Linked DNA regions of Exiguobacterium sibiricum 7-3. The protein of the gene in region 2 interacts with the protein of the main gene of each other region in a pairwise test. Links are inferred from orthologs where the notes say so. Each region holds a gene or a part of one and is shown on either strand. Other genes may lie near its edges.

Region 1 (4,822 bases), 970 kb from region 2 along the record:
TACTTCAAGGGATGTCACGCAATGCGCTAGCTGATCCCGGCATTCTCGGAATCAATGCCGGTGCCGGACTATTCGTGGTCTTGACGCTGTTTTTCTTTCGATCAGCTACACATCAACTTCCGATTCTGCCGTTCGTCGCTTTTTTCGGTGCGACGCTTGTCGCCTGGACGATTTACCGGTTGGCGGGAAAAGCGGTCCAACCGGGACGTCTGTTGTTGGTTGGCGTCGGAATCAACGCCCTGTGTGGCGCCCTCTTGATTATTTTTCAGTTGAAGATGGATCCGCGCGATTTCCAGCAGGCGACGGTCTGGTTGACCGGAAGCATCTGGCAGGCGGATTGGTCATCCGTCTTGACGCTTGCACCTTGGATCGTCTGTTTGGTACCGCTTGCCTTTTTACACAGCCGGTCGTTGAATCTGTTGCAAATGAGCGGCTCGCTCCCACAGACGTTAGGTCTCCGAGTCGAGCGGACACGGAAACGGATCTTGTTGATCGCTGCCGCACTTGCCGGTTCCTGTGTCGCTGCCGGTGGCGGTATTTCCTTTATCGGATTGCTCGCCCCGCATATCGCCCGTCGCCTCGTCGGACCAAATCATTACAGTCTGATTCCGGTCGCCGCCCTGCTCGGCAGTCTGCTCGTGTTGCTCGCAGACTTGATCGGGAAAAATCTGCTTGCTCCTGCCGACATTCCGGTCGGGATTGTCATCGCAATTCTTGGAGCACCTTATTTCATCGTATTATTGTTCCGAAAATAAAGGCAGACCGATTCGCCGCAAGTGGACGGATCGGTCTTTTTCTCAGCGTTTGCCTTTTTGACCCAGAACCTCGTAATACTGCTGGTCACTTCCTAAAATAAACGAAGGTGTCGGTTGACCACGACGCGCGCGGTGACCTGCAAGATGGATGTCACTCGTCTCCCACGTCTTCCAGTCCTGTTCCGATTCCCAGCGAATCAAGACGATGACCTCTTCCTCGCCCCGCGTTCGCTTTTTTTGCAGGATACTGAGGTCGATGAAGCCGGGTTGTTGTTCGATGATGCCTTCGCCTGCGAACCGTTCAATCATTGAATCGGCATGACCGGTTTCCACCCGGATTGTTTTAAGTTGAATAAACAGAAAAACCACCCCTTTTTAATTGATAATGAATCTCATTTGCAATAATACTATATCATCGACCCTCATCCTTTTGTCAATACCATTCCAATTCGTTTCCATCGATGATGATTTGGCAGACACAAAAAAAGCCGCTTCGATTCGAAATCGAAACAGCTTAAAATCTATAAACTATATATGCTGCTCAAGCAACACGTGATTCTTCCGAACGGTACGCTTTTTTCCGACCGAACAATCCGCCGAGGACGGCCCCGATGATCGCCGGAACGACCCAACCGAGTCCGACGGAGAAAAACGGCAGAACGTTTTCGAAAACACGCAAGACCGGTCCGACCGGTGCTTCTGCCACCTTCAGCCCGTCAAACAGACTGACAGCAAACGTCATCCACATGGCGCCTTGATAAACGGCCGGTTTTCCTTTAAAGACGGAATGCAAGAACGTCAGGAAAATCAGACAGATTGCCAATGGATAAAGCGTCAGCAGGACCGGTTTCGAAATCGCAATCAACTGTGTCAGTCCGATATTGGCGACAAGGGCACTGAAAATCGACAGTCCTATCGTCCACTTGACGTATGAGATCCGCGGCAACAACAGTGAGAAGAACGAGGCACAGGCGGTGATCAGACCGACACTCGTCGTCAGACACGCAACCGTGATCATCAAACCGAGCAAGATCGAACCGTACGAACCGAAATAATAATCGGAGACGGCAGACAAGATTTCCGCTCCGTTTTTCAGCGGACCGATTTTAGCGACACTGGAAGCGCCCATGAAGGCAAGGGCCGAATACGTGACGGCAAGTAAACTCGCTGCAATCAAAGCTGCTTTTGAACAAATGATGAGCAACTGCTTTTTCGATGTGACTCCTTTTTCCTTAATCGCCGAAATGATGATAATACCGAAGACAAACGCGCCGAGCGCATCAAGCGTCAAATATCCTTCCTGGAACCCGTTAAAAAAGGCATTGTGCTGATACGTCGTCAAAGGATTCTGAAAACTCCCGATTGGCTTGATGACGGCGACGAGAATCAACAGCCCGATGAATGTAATCTTGATCGGTGTCAGGATTTTCCCGACGACATCGACGATTTTTGTCGGATTCAGCGACAACAGACACGCCACCGTATAAAAAAGAATCGAAAAAATCAGCAATGGTGTCGACGATGCAGATTCCCCGAAAAATGGTTTGATTCCGATTTCATAAGAAACGGTCCCGGCACGCGGAATCGCAAAGAACGGACCAATTGCCAAGTACAGGATAATCGCAAAGACAAGACCAAAAATCGGATGGACCCGCGACGCCATCGCCCGTAAGTCCGGTTCACCGGAATAGGCAAACGCTAGGATGGCAAGTAACGGTAAGCCGACGCCTGTGACCAGGAATCCGGCATTGGCAATCCAGACATTCTCGCCTGCCATTTGTCCGAGCATCGGTGGAAAAATCAAATTACCGGCCCCGAAAAACAAGGCAAACAGCATCATACCGATAACGACGATAAAAGATGTTGGAACTGTTTTAGACATAAGAAACCCCCACGATTAAATTACGACCTGATTGTTTTTAGAACAATCAACCAGGTACTTCGTTCGAAAGGATAACATAGGTTTGTGACCTCGTGCTAGGAGTTTATCCGGTGAATATTCTGAAAATTTAGCTGAAAACGTTCTCCTGTCCTTTGATACCGAAATACCACCATAGTGGTCTGCTCTTTTGTAATCGGTAACATAAGTTCATCTGACTGGGACGAACTTATGAAACTTTCTCAAATCAATTTGCGTATGGATAATTATGGTTTTTTTAAGACAAAGGAGGAATTTAGATGAAACGATTTTTACTCGCCGCCACCTTGACCGGTCTGCTTGCCGGCTGTTCCGATGCGCCGGAAGCCGAAAAAGCCGAACCACAGAAATTGACGTTCAAACAAGATGAGCAGACGATTCAAATCATTCCGCTTTACGATGCATATCAGTCATATGTCGATGCAACGCTAAAAGAGCCGACCGAGAACGGTGCCCTGTTTGAAAAACACGTTTTAGACGTGAAAGATAAGTGGATTGAGAAGGAAAAACTGATACCTACCTATCAGGACAAACGCATTTTAGAAATTCCTACCGACAATGCAGAAGAACTGAACAAAACGATTGCCTATTTAAAAAAACACCAGGATTCCATTCATCAACAGATTAAAAAAAGCCTTCAGACCTCAATCAAAGCACTGCCAAGAACAGATAAGCTGACGGTCTTCGTCGCGCCTTATAATGTCCATAATGCAGCTGATATTCAACGTCACGGCGGTGCTTCCGGTTTTGCCTCCGGGACAAACATGTTCACCCTCTACTTAGCAAAAGATTTTTCAAGAGATACACTGGCGAATACCGTCGCCCACGAATATCATCATACCGTTGCTTTTGAAAGCAACACGCATGACTCGGTGTTCAACAGTATCCTCTTGGAAGGTGAAGCGGACATGTTTGCTGCGCAGGTCTATCCAAAAGGGAAATCGGAAGCGACCGAACCGTTGCTCGATCATACGCTGGAAAATCTGTTGACACAGATCAACAACCATAACGTGGATGCGTACGATTTACGATACGGCAACTATGACAAAGACATTCCGCCGCTTGCTCAATATACGCTCGGCTATATGATCATGACGGACTTCCTTCAAAAAAATCCGGGTCTTCCCGTCGCCAAATGGACCAAAATGCCGACAACGGATATTTTGGAGAAAACCGGTTATGCGAAGAAATTGACAATCCGTTAGGCAAAATTCCGATAAACTGATGCCAGAAAAACCACGGATCGCGTGTCTTTGAAACAGACATACGAACCGTGGTTTTTGACTTTTTTATCCGAACACTTATTTAAAGGCCGGAATCGCCGTTTCGTCATAATTGTCCTCGAGGAACTTTTTGACTTTCGGACTTGTCATTGCTTTCGCAAGTTTTTGAATCGCTTCTGAATCCTGATTGTCCTTCCGGGCAACAAGCGTGATCGCAAAGTCATTTTCGACGCCTTCCGTAACAAGGGCATCTTTCTTCGGCGTCAGACCGAGCGGTGAAGCATAGGCCGGCGTCATGATAACTGCATCCGCATCATCATAAAGACGGGCGAGCATCAGCAAATCGACTTCCTTGAACTTAAAGTTACGTTTGTTTTCCGTGATGTCTTTCATCGTGTAGTACGGACCGGTTTTCTTTTTCAACTTGATCGCATCATGCTGTGCAAGCAGAGCAAGCGACCGGTCGATGTTCGAAACGTCATTTGCGACGGCAATGACAGCGTCTTTCGGCAACCGATCCATCTTTTTATAGTCTTTTGAGTAGAGACCGTAGTTCGCAAAGTAAATCGGTTTGATCGGTACAAGATTGGCTTTATTGTTGCGGTTGAACTCTTCCATGTACGGAACGTGCTGGAAGAAGTTCGCATCGACTTCTTTTGCTGCGAGGGCACTGTTCGGTTGCACGTTGTCACTAAGGACGACGACTTCCAGATTAATGCCTTCTTTTTTGAGTTCCGGTTTGACGAGATCAAGAATTTCCGTCATCGGTTTGATCAGTGACGCGACTTTTAACGTCTCTGTTTTTGACGCCGACTCTTGTTCGTCCTTTTTATCGGCGTTGCCGCATCCGGCTAAGGCCAACACAAAAACGCTGAGTAATACCATGATTTTTTTCATTTTGAATTCCTACTTTCAGTTAACGTTTA
Region 2 (5,609 bases):
ACTCGGTGGATGGTGGGGACAGGTTCTTCTTGCACAGCGTATGAATATTGTCACGTCATCTGGCGAAGTTATTCCAGGTGTGATTGGTGCGAAACCACCTCATGTTTTACCACCGGAAGCGCGCAATAAACCAGTCGATATCAAAGAGATGTTCATCGATATCGGGGCTACTTCGAAAGAAGAAGTCGAGGGTTGGGGAATCCGACCGGGAGATACGGTTGTTCCGCATTGCGAATTTACTGTGATGAAAAATGATAATTTCCTGATGGCAAAAGCATGGGATAACCGTGTGGGTTGCGCCATTGCAATCGAAGCAATCAAACGCTTAAAAGAAGAAGGACACCCGAATACGATCTTTGCCGGTGCTACCGTACAGGAAGAAGTCGGCTTACGCGGTGCTCAAACGATTGCAAACTTGCTTCGCCCGACGATCGCGTTTGCGGTCGACACAGGAATTCCCGGCGACACACCAGGTATGACGGATCGTGAAGCTTTGTCGAAACTTGGAGAAGGCGTTCAAGTCATCCTGTTTGATGCCACGATGATTGCACACCGTGGATTGATTGATTTTGTCACAACTGTTGCTAAAGAAGAAAACATTAAATATCAATTGGATCTGACACCGGGTGGTGGAACGGATGCAGCGAAGTTCCATCTGTCTCATACAGGTGTTCCTTCACTTGCATTGACTGTTCCGATCCGCTACCTGCATACAAATGTTTCAATCATGCATAAAGCAGATTTCGAAGCAGCCGTCGACTTGATCGTCGCGGTAACAAAACGTTTAGATGCAGAGACGGTCCAAGCGATTTACGAGGGGTAAACTATGAAACACATTTCATCTGCAAAAAACGAGATCGTTAAACAATGGAAAAAATTACTGACTAAAAAAGGGCGTCTGCAAACGAAACGTTTCCTGATTGAAGGGGAACATTTAGTCGAAGAAGCTGTCCGCGCCGGTATCATCAAGGAATTGATCGTCCGCGAAGACGTTCAAGTACCGGGTTCGTGGAAGAAGAATGCCGCTGATTTGATCACGATTGATGAATCAGTCGCAAAAGTGCTCTCTGAAACAGAAACGACACAAGGGATTTTTGCTGTCTGTGAGATGAAACAGCAAACTGAACGCTTGGAACGTGGGCGTTACCTCTTACTCGACCGTCTTCAGGACCCGGGTAATGTTGGTACGATGATTCGGACAGCAGATGCTGCCGGATTCGACGGAGTAATCATCGGACATGGAACGGTTGATGTCTACAACAGTAAAGTCCTCCGGGCGACACAAGGATCTATCTTCCATTTACCGGTCATCATGATGTCACTTGAAGAAGCCGTTCAAGACTTACATGAACTGGGTGTCTTCATTTTAGGGACTGACTTACGTGGAGCTCAACCTTACACAGATGTTGAGAACCTGGGTGCCATCGGATTGATTATCGGAAACGAAGCGCAAGGTGTTGCTCCTGAGTTGCTTGATCAGTGTGATGGCCGAGCGTATATCCCGATTCGCGGAAAAGCGGAGTCCTTAAATGCAGCGGTTGCCGCCGGTATTTTACTTTATCATTTTGCTCCGGCTGATTGAATCAAAGGGACGTTCATGCTAAAGTGAATTACAGCATCATATTTACCTAGACAACGATGGAACAGAGTAGGTTAGAAAACGATTCGATCAGGGAGAGGAAGCCTTAGACTGGGAGCTTCCTTACGAGTCTGCTAGCTGAATTCACTCCGGAGTCGCACGAGAGATCGTGACGGGAGGCGCCCGTTATCGCGCCACTTGAGGACTTGAGGAATTCAGGTTGAACAAGGGTGGTACCACGATTAAATTGAATCGTCCCTTCGGCATTTTGCCGGAGGGACGATTTTTTTATTTGGAAAAGGAGTGAGGAATATGCGCGAACAATTAGAGGCACTGCGCGATGAAGCGCTACAACTGGTCAAGCAGGCAAGTACACAAAAAGAATTAAACGATGTCCGAGTGAAATATCTCGGTAAAAAGGGACCGATTACAGAAGTTCTTCGGGGAATGGGAAAACTTTCGGCAGAAGAACGGCCGGTCGTCGGAGAAATCGCAAATGCCGTCCGAGGTGTGATTCAAACAGAGCTCGAACAACGCCTTGTGGATGTTAAACAACAAGAAATGGATGCGAAATTAGCACTCGAAGCGATTGATGTGACACTTCCTGGTCGTCCGAAACAGGTCGGACAAGCGCATTTACTGCAACAAGTGACAGATGAAATCGAAGATATCTTCGTCGGACTTGGGTATACGATTGCTGAAGGTCCGGAAGTCGAGCAAGACTTATTCAACTTCGAGATGTTGAATTTGCCGAAAGATCATCCGGCCCGTGATATGCAGGATTCGTTTTACATCACGGATGAGATTTTAATGCGTACCCATACATCACCGGTACAAGCGCGGACAATGCTCGCTTCAAAAGGTGAACCGATCCGGATCCTTTGTCCCGGAAAAGTCTATCGCCGGGATGAAGATGATGCGACGCACTCGCACCAATTCATGCAAGTCGAAGGTTTGGTCGTCGGTGAAGAAATTTCAATGGCAGACTTAAAAGGAACACTTGAAGCATTCGTTAAACAAATGTTCGGGGAAGCACGTGAAATTCGTTTACGTCCAAGCTTCTTCCCGTTCACAGAACCATCGGTCGAAGTCGATGTGTCATGTTTCAAATGTGGTGGTAAAGGTTGCAACATTTGTAAGCAGACAGGCTGGATTGAAATTTTAGGAGCAGGTATGGTTCATCCGCATGTGCTCGAAATGGCGGAATATGACAGTACGAAAATGTCTGGCTTCGCCTTCGGAATGGGGATCGAACGAATCGCCATGTTGAAATATGGTGTTGATGATATTCGCCACTTCTATACGAATGACGTTCGCTTCAGCGAACAGTTTTAAGGGGGAAAACAGATGTTAGTCTCAAAACAATGGTTACAGGAATTTGTTGATGTTCGTCATAAGACGGGTCAGGAGTTAGCTGACTTGATTACAAAAAGCGGGATTGAAGTCGAAGGGGTCGAGGTACGGGACGCTGACTTGAATAATATCGTCGTCGGTCGCGTTCTGACAAAAGAAAAACACCCGGAAGCCGATAAATTAAACGTCACGACGGTCGATATCGGACAAGAAGAGCCGGTTCAAATCGTTTGTGGTGCACCGAATGTCGATGCCGGACAAGATGTCATCGTTGCCCGTGTCGGAGCCCGTCTGCCTGGCATCAAAATCAAACGCGCTAAACTGCGGGGTGTCGTTTCAGAAGGAATGATCTGTTCGCTTGAAGAACTCGGATTCGAGAAAAAATACATCCGTGAAGATGAACAGGATGGTATTCATACGTTCCGTGAACCGGTCACACCGGGTCAGGACGTCCTTGAATTACTTGGAATGCATGATGAGGTACTGGAACTTGGATTGACGCCGAACCGTTCCGATTGTTTGAGTATGTACGGCGTGGCGCACGAAGTCGCAGGAATCCTGAATTCAACGCCGGTCTTCCCGAACGTGGAAGTACCAGAAGGAACGGTATCGACAGAAGTCACCGTTCAACTGGACTCGGAAGCCTGTACATTCTATGCGGCCCGGGAAATTCGTGATATTACAATCGGTGAATCGCCATTATGGTTAAAAAATCGTCTGATCGCGAACGGAATCCGTCCGATCAACAATGTCGTCGACATCACGAACTTTGTGTTACTGGAGACGGGACAGCCGTTGCATGCTTTTGATGCAAAAAAATTGGGACAGCAAATCGTCGTGCGCCAGGCAAAATCCGGTGAAACGTTCCAGACGTTAGATGAAGTCGAACGGACACTTGATCCGTCGATGCTCGTCATCACAGATGGCGACCGTCCGGTGGCACTTGCCGGTGTCATGGGGGGAGCGAACACGGAAGTCGATACAGAGACGACTTCAATCGTCCTCGAGTCTGCTTATTTTGCACCGACATCCGTTCGAAAAACAAGCCGTGTCCTAGGTCTTCGTTCGGATTCGAGCTCACGTTTTGAGAAAGGTGTCGATCCGCGTCGTGTCGTGTTAGCGCTTGATCGGGCCGCAATGCTGATTGCGGAACTTGCAGGAGGTACGGTATTATCCGGAACAGTCCAAGCCGGCACACTTCAACTGGAGGATCATTTGATCGAAGGCAGTGTCTCGTATATCAACCACCGTCTTGGTATGGAAATCGAAGGTACTGTCATGAAAGATTTGCTCGAACGTCTTGGTCTTGAGGTCGAGCTGTCAGCAGATGCATTGACAGTCAGTGTACCGACGCGTCGTCAAGATTTAATGATTCCGGCTGATTTAGCGGAAGAGGTCGCCCGTCTTTATGGATATGATGCGTTAACTTCCAGCTTACCACGGGAAGCGAGTCGCGGTTTCTTACCGAAACGTAACCAGCATCGCCGTAAAATCCGTCATCTTCTTCAAGGCGCGGGTCTTTCACAGGCCATCACGTACTCCTTGACGAGTGAGCAACGCGCAATGCAATTCAACGAACAGCAGGATTTACATCCTGTTAAACTAGCGATGCCGATCAGTGAAGCCCGTTCAACACTCCGGACCTCGTTGATTCCAGGATTGCTTGAAGTCGCACAACACAATGCGGCGCGACAACATGCAGACCTTGCCTATTATGAACTCGGAAGTGTTTATCTGCAACGTGATGCTTCACTTGAGACCTTGCCGCTTGAACAAGAAATGGTAGCAGGAATCATGGTAGGGCTGGCAGAGCAGCATCGTGTTCACGGGACGCATGTCAAAGCAGATTTCTTCGTCATGAAAGGAATCGTCGAGACGCTTGCCGAAGCACTTGATGTCGCCTTAACGTATGAAGCTGTAGCGATGCAGTCGATGCATCCAGGTCGGACGGCACGAATTTTCCTTGACGGTGAAGCGATTGGATTTGTCGGACAAGTTCATCCGGGCTTATCGAAAGAAGAATACGGTCTGAAGGAAGTATATGTCTTCGAACTCGATGCGATGGCATTGCACTCAAAAGAAGCACGCGTCTACCAAGAGATTTCACGTTTCCCATCGATGACACGTGATGTCGCGGTTGTATTGAAGCGTGAAGTATCAGCGAGTGAAGTCGAAGCGGTCATCATGCAAGCAGCAGGTCCGCTACTGAAACAAGTGGAACTGTTTGATGTGTATACCGGTGATAATGTCGGAGCTGATCAAAAGTCGTTTGCATTCTCGTTACGGTATCAAAATAAAGAACGGACGCTCGTCGATGAAGAAGTCGCGACAGCGCATCAACAAGTAATTGAAGCGCTTCAAGCATCGTTTGAAGCCGAATTACGTTCTTAATCGTGTCATACAGCGTTCAAAATGTACTCAGAAGAAAATGATTACCCGAAAAAGGGAGCTGGATGAATTTACATCCAGCTCCCTTTTGCTATATACAGAAAATCATGAAGCAAGTTCGTGCTCATGCGGGGGGGCATTTCGTCGGTTGAAGATAAAGTAGATGAAACCACTTGTGAGGACGATGGCACTGCAAAATAAAAACATATTCGAGTAGCCGATTTTGGCTGCAAGACCCGACAGTAATAATGCGCCGAGACCAAACCCGCTGTCGTAAGCCAAGAAAAAG

The links.
Region 1: the proteins of pheS (region 2) and brnQ interact in binary tests that used the Escherichia coli proteins (3 or more experiments, as listed by UniProt). The link is inferred for Exiguobacterium sibiricum 7-3 from one-to-one orthologs.

What each region holds. Positions count from the first base shown.
Region 1 is NZ_KK211190.1:1,843,599-1,848,420, forward strand. Bases 468-3,340 are described here. They hold brnQ (branched-chain amino acid transport system II carrier protein), read right to left. Parts: upstream 2,638-3,340; coding sequence 1,297-2,637; downstream 468-1,296. Other genes in these bases: P402_RS0110630 (FecCD family ABC transporter permease), read left to right, coding at 468-755; P402_RS0110635 (antibiotic biosynthesis monooxygenase family protein), read right to left, coding at 798-1,115; P402_RS0110645 (DUF2268 domain-containing protein), read left to right, coding at 2,934-3,340. Also shown: more of P402_RS0110630, read left to right, coding at 1-467; more of P402_RS0110645, read left to right, coding at 3,341-3,878; P402_RS0110650 (MetQ/NlpA family ABC transporter substrate-binding protein), read right to left, coding at 3,975-4,793; P402_RS0110655 (methionine ABC transporter permease), read right to left, coding at 4,813-4,822. UniProt on the Escherichia coli protein: Liv-II branched chain amino acid transport system, which transports leucine, valine and isoleucine. Also acts as a low-affinity threonine transporter.
Region 2 is NZ_KK211190.1:874,434-880,042, forward strand. The notes cover bases 1,142-3,902. They hold pheS (phenylalanine--tRNA ligase subunit alpha), read left to right. Parts: upstream 1,142-1,891; coding sequence 1,892-2,914; downstream 2,915-3,902. Other genes in these bases: P402_RS0105365 (TrmH family RNA methyltransferase), read left to right, coding at 1,142-1,582; pheT (phenylalanine--tRNA ligase subunit beta), read left to right, coding at 2,927-3,902. Outside these bases: P402_RS0105360 (M42 family metallopeptidase), read left to right, coding at 1-823; more of P402_RS0105365, read left to right, coding at 827-1,141; more of pheT, read left to right, coding at 3,903-5,323; P402_RS0105380 (MFS transporter), read right to left, coding at 5,426-5,609.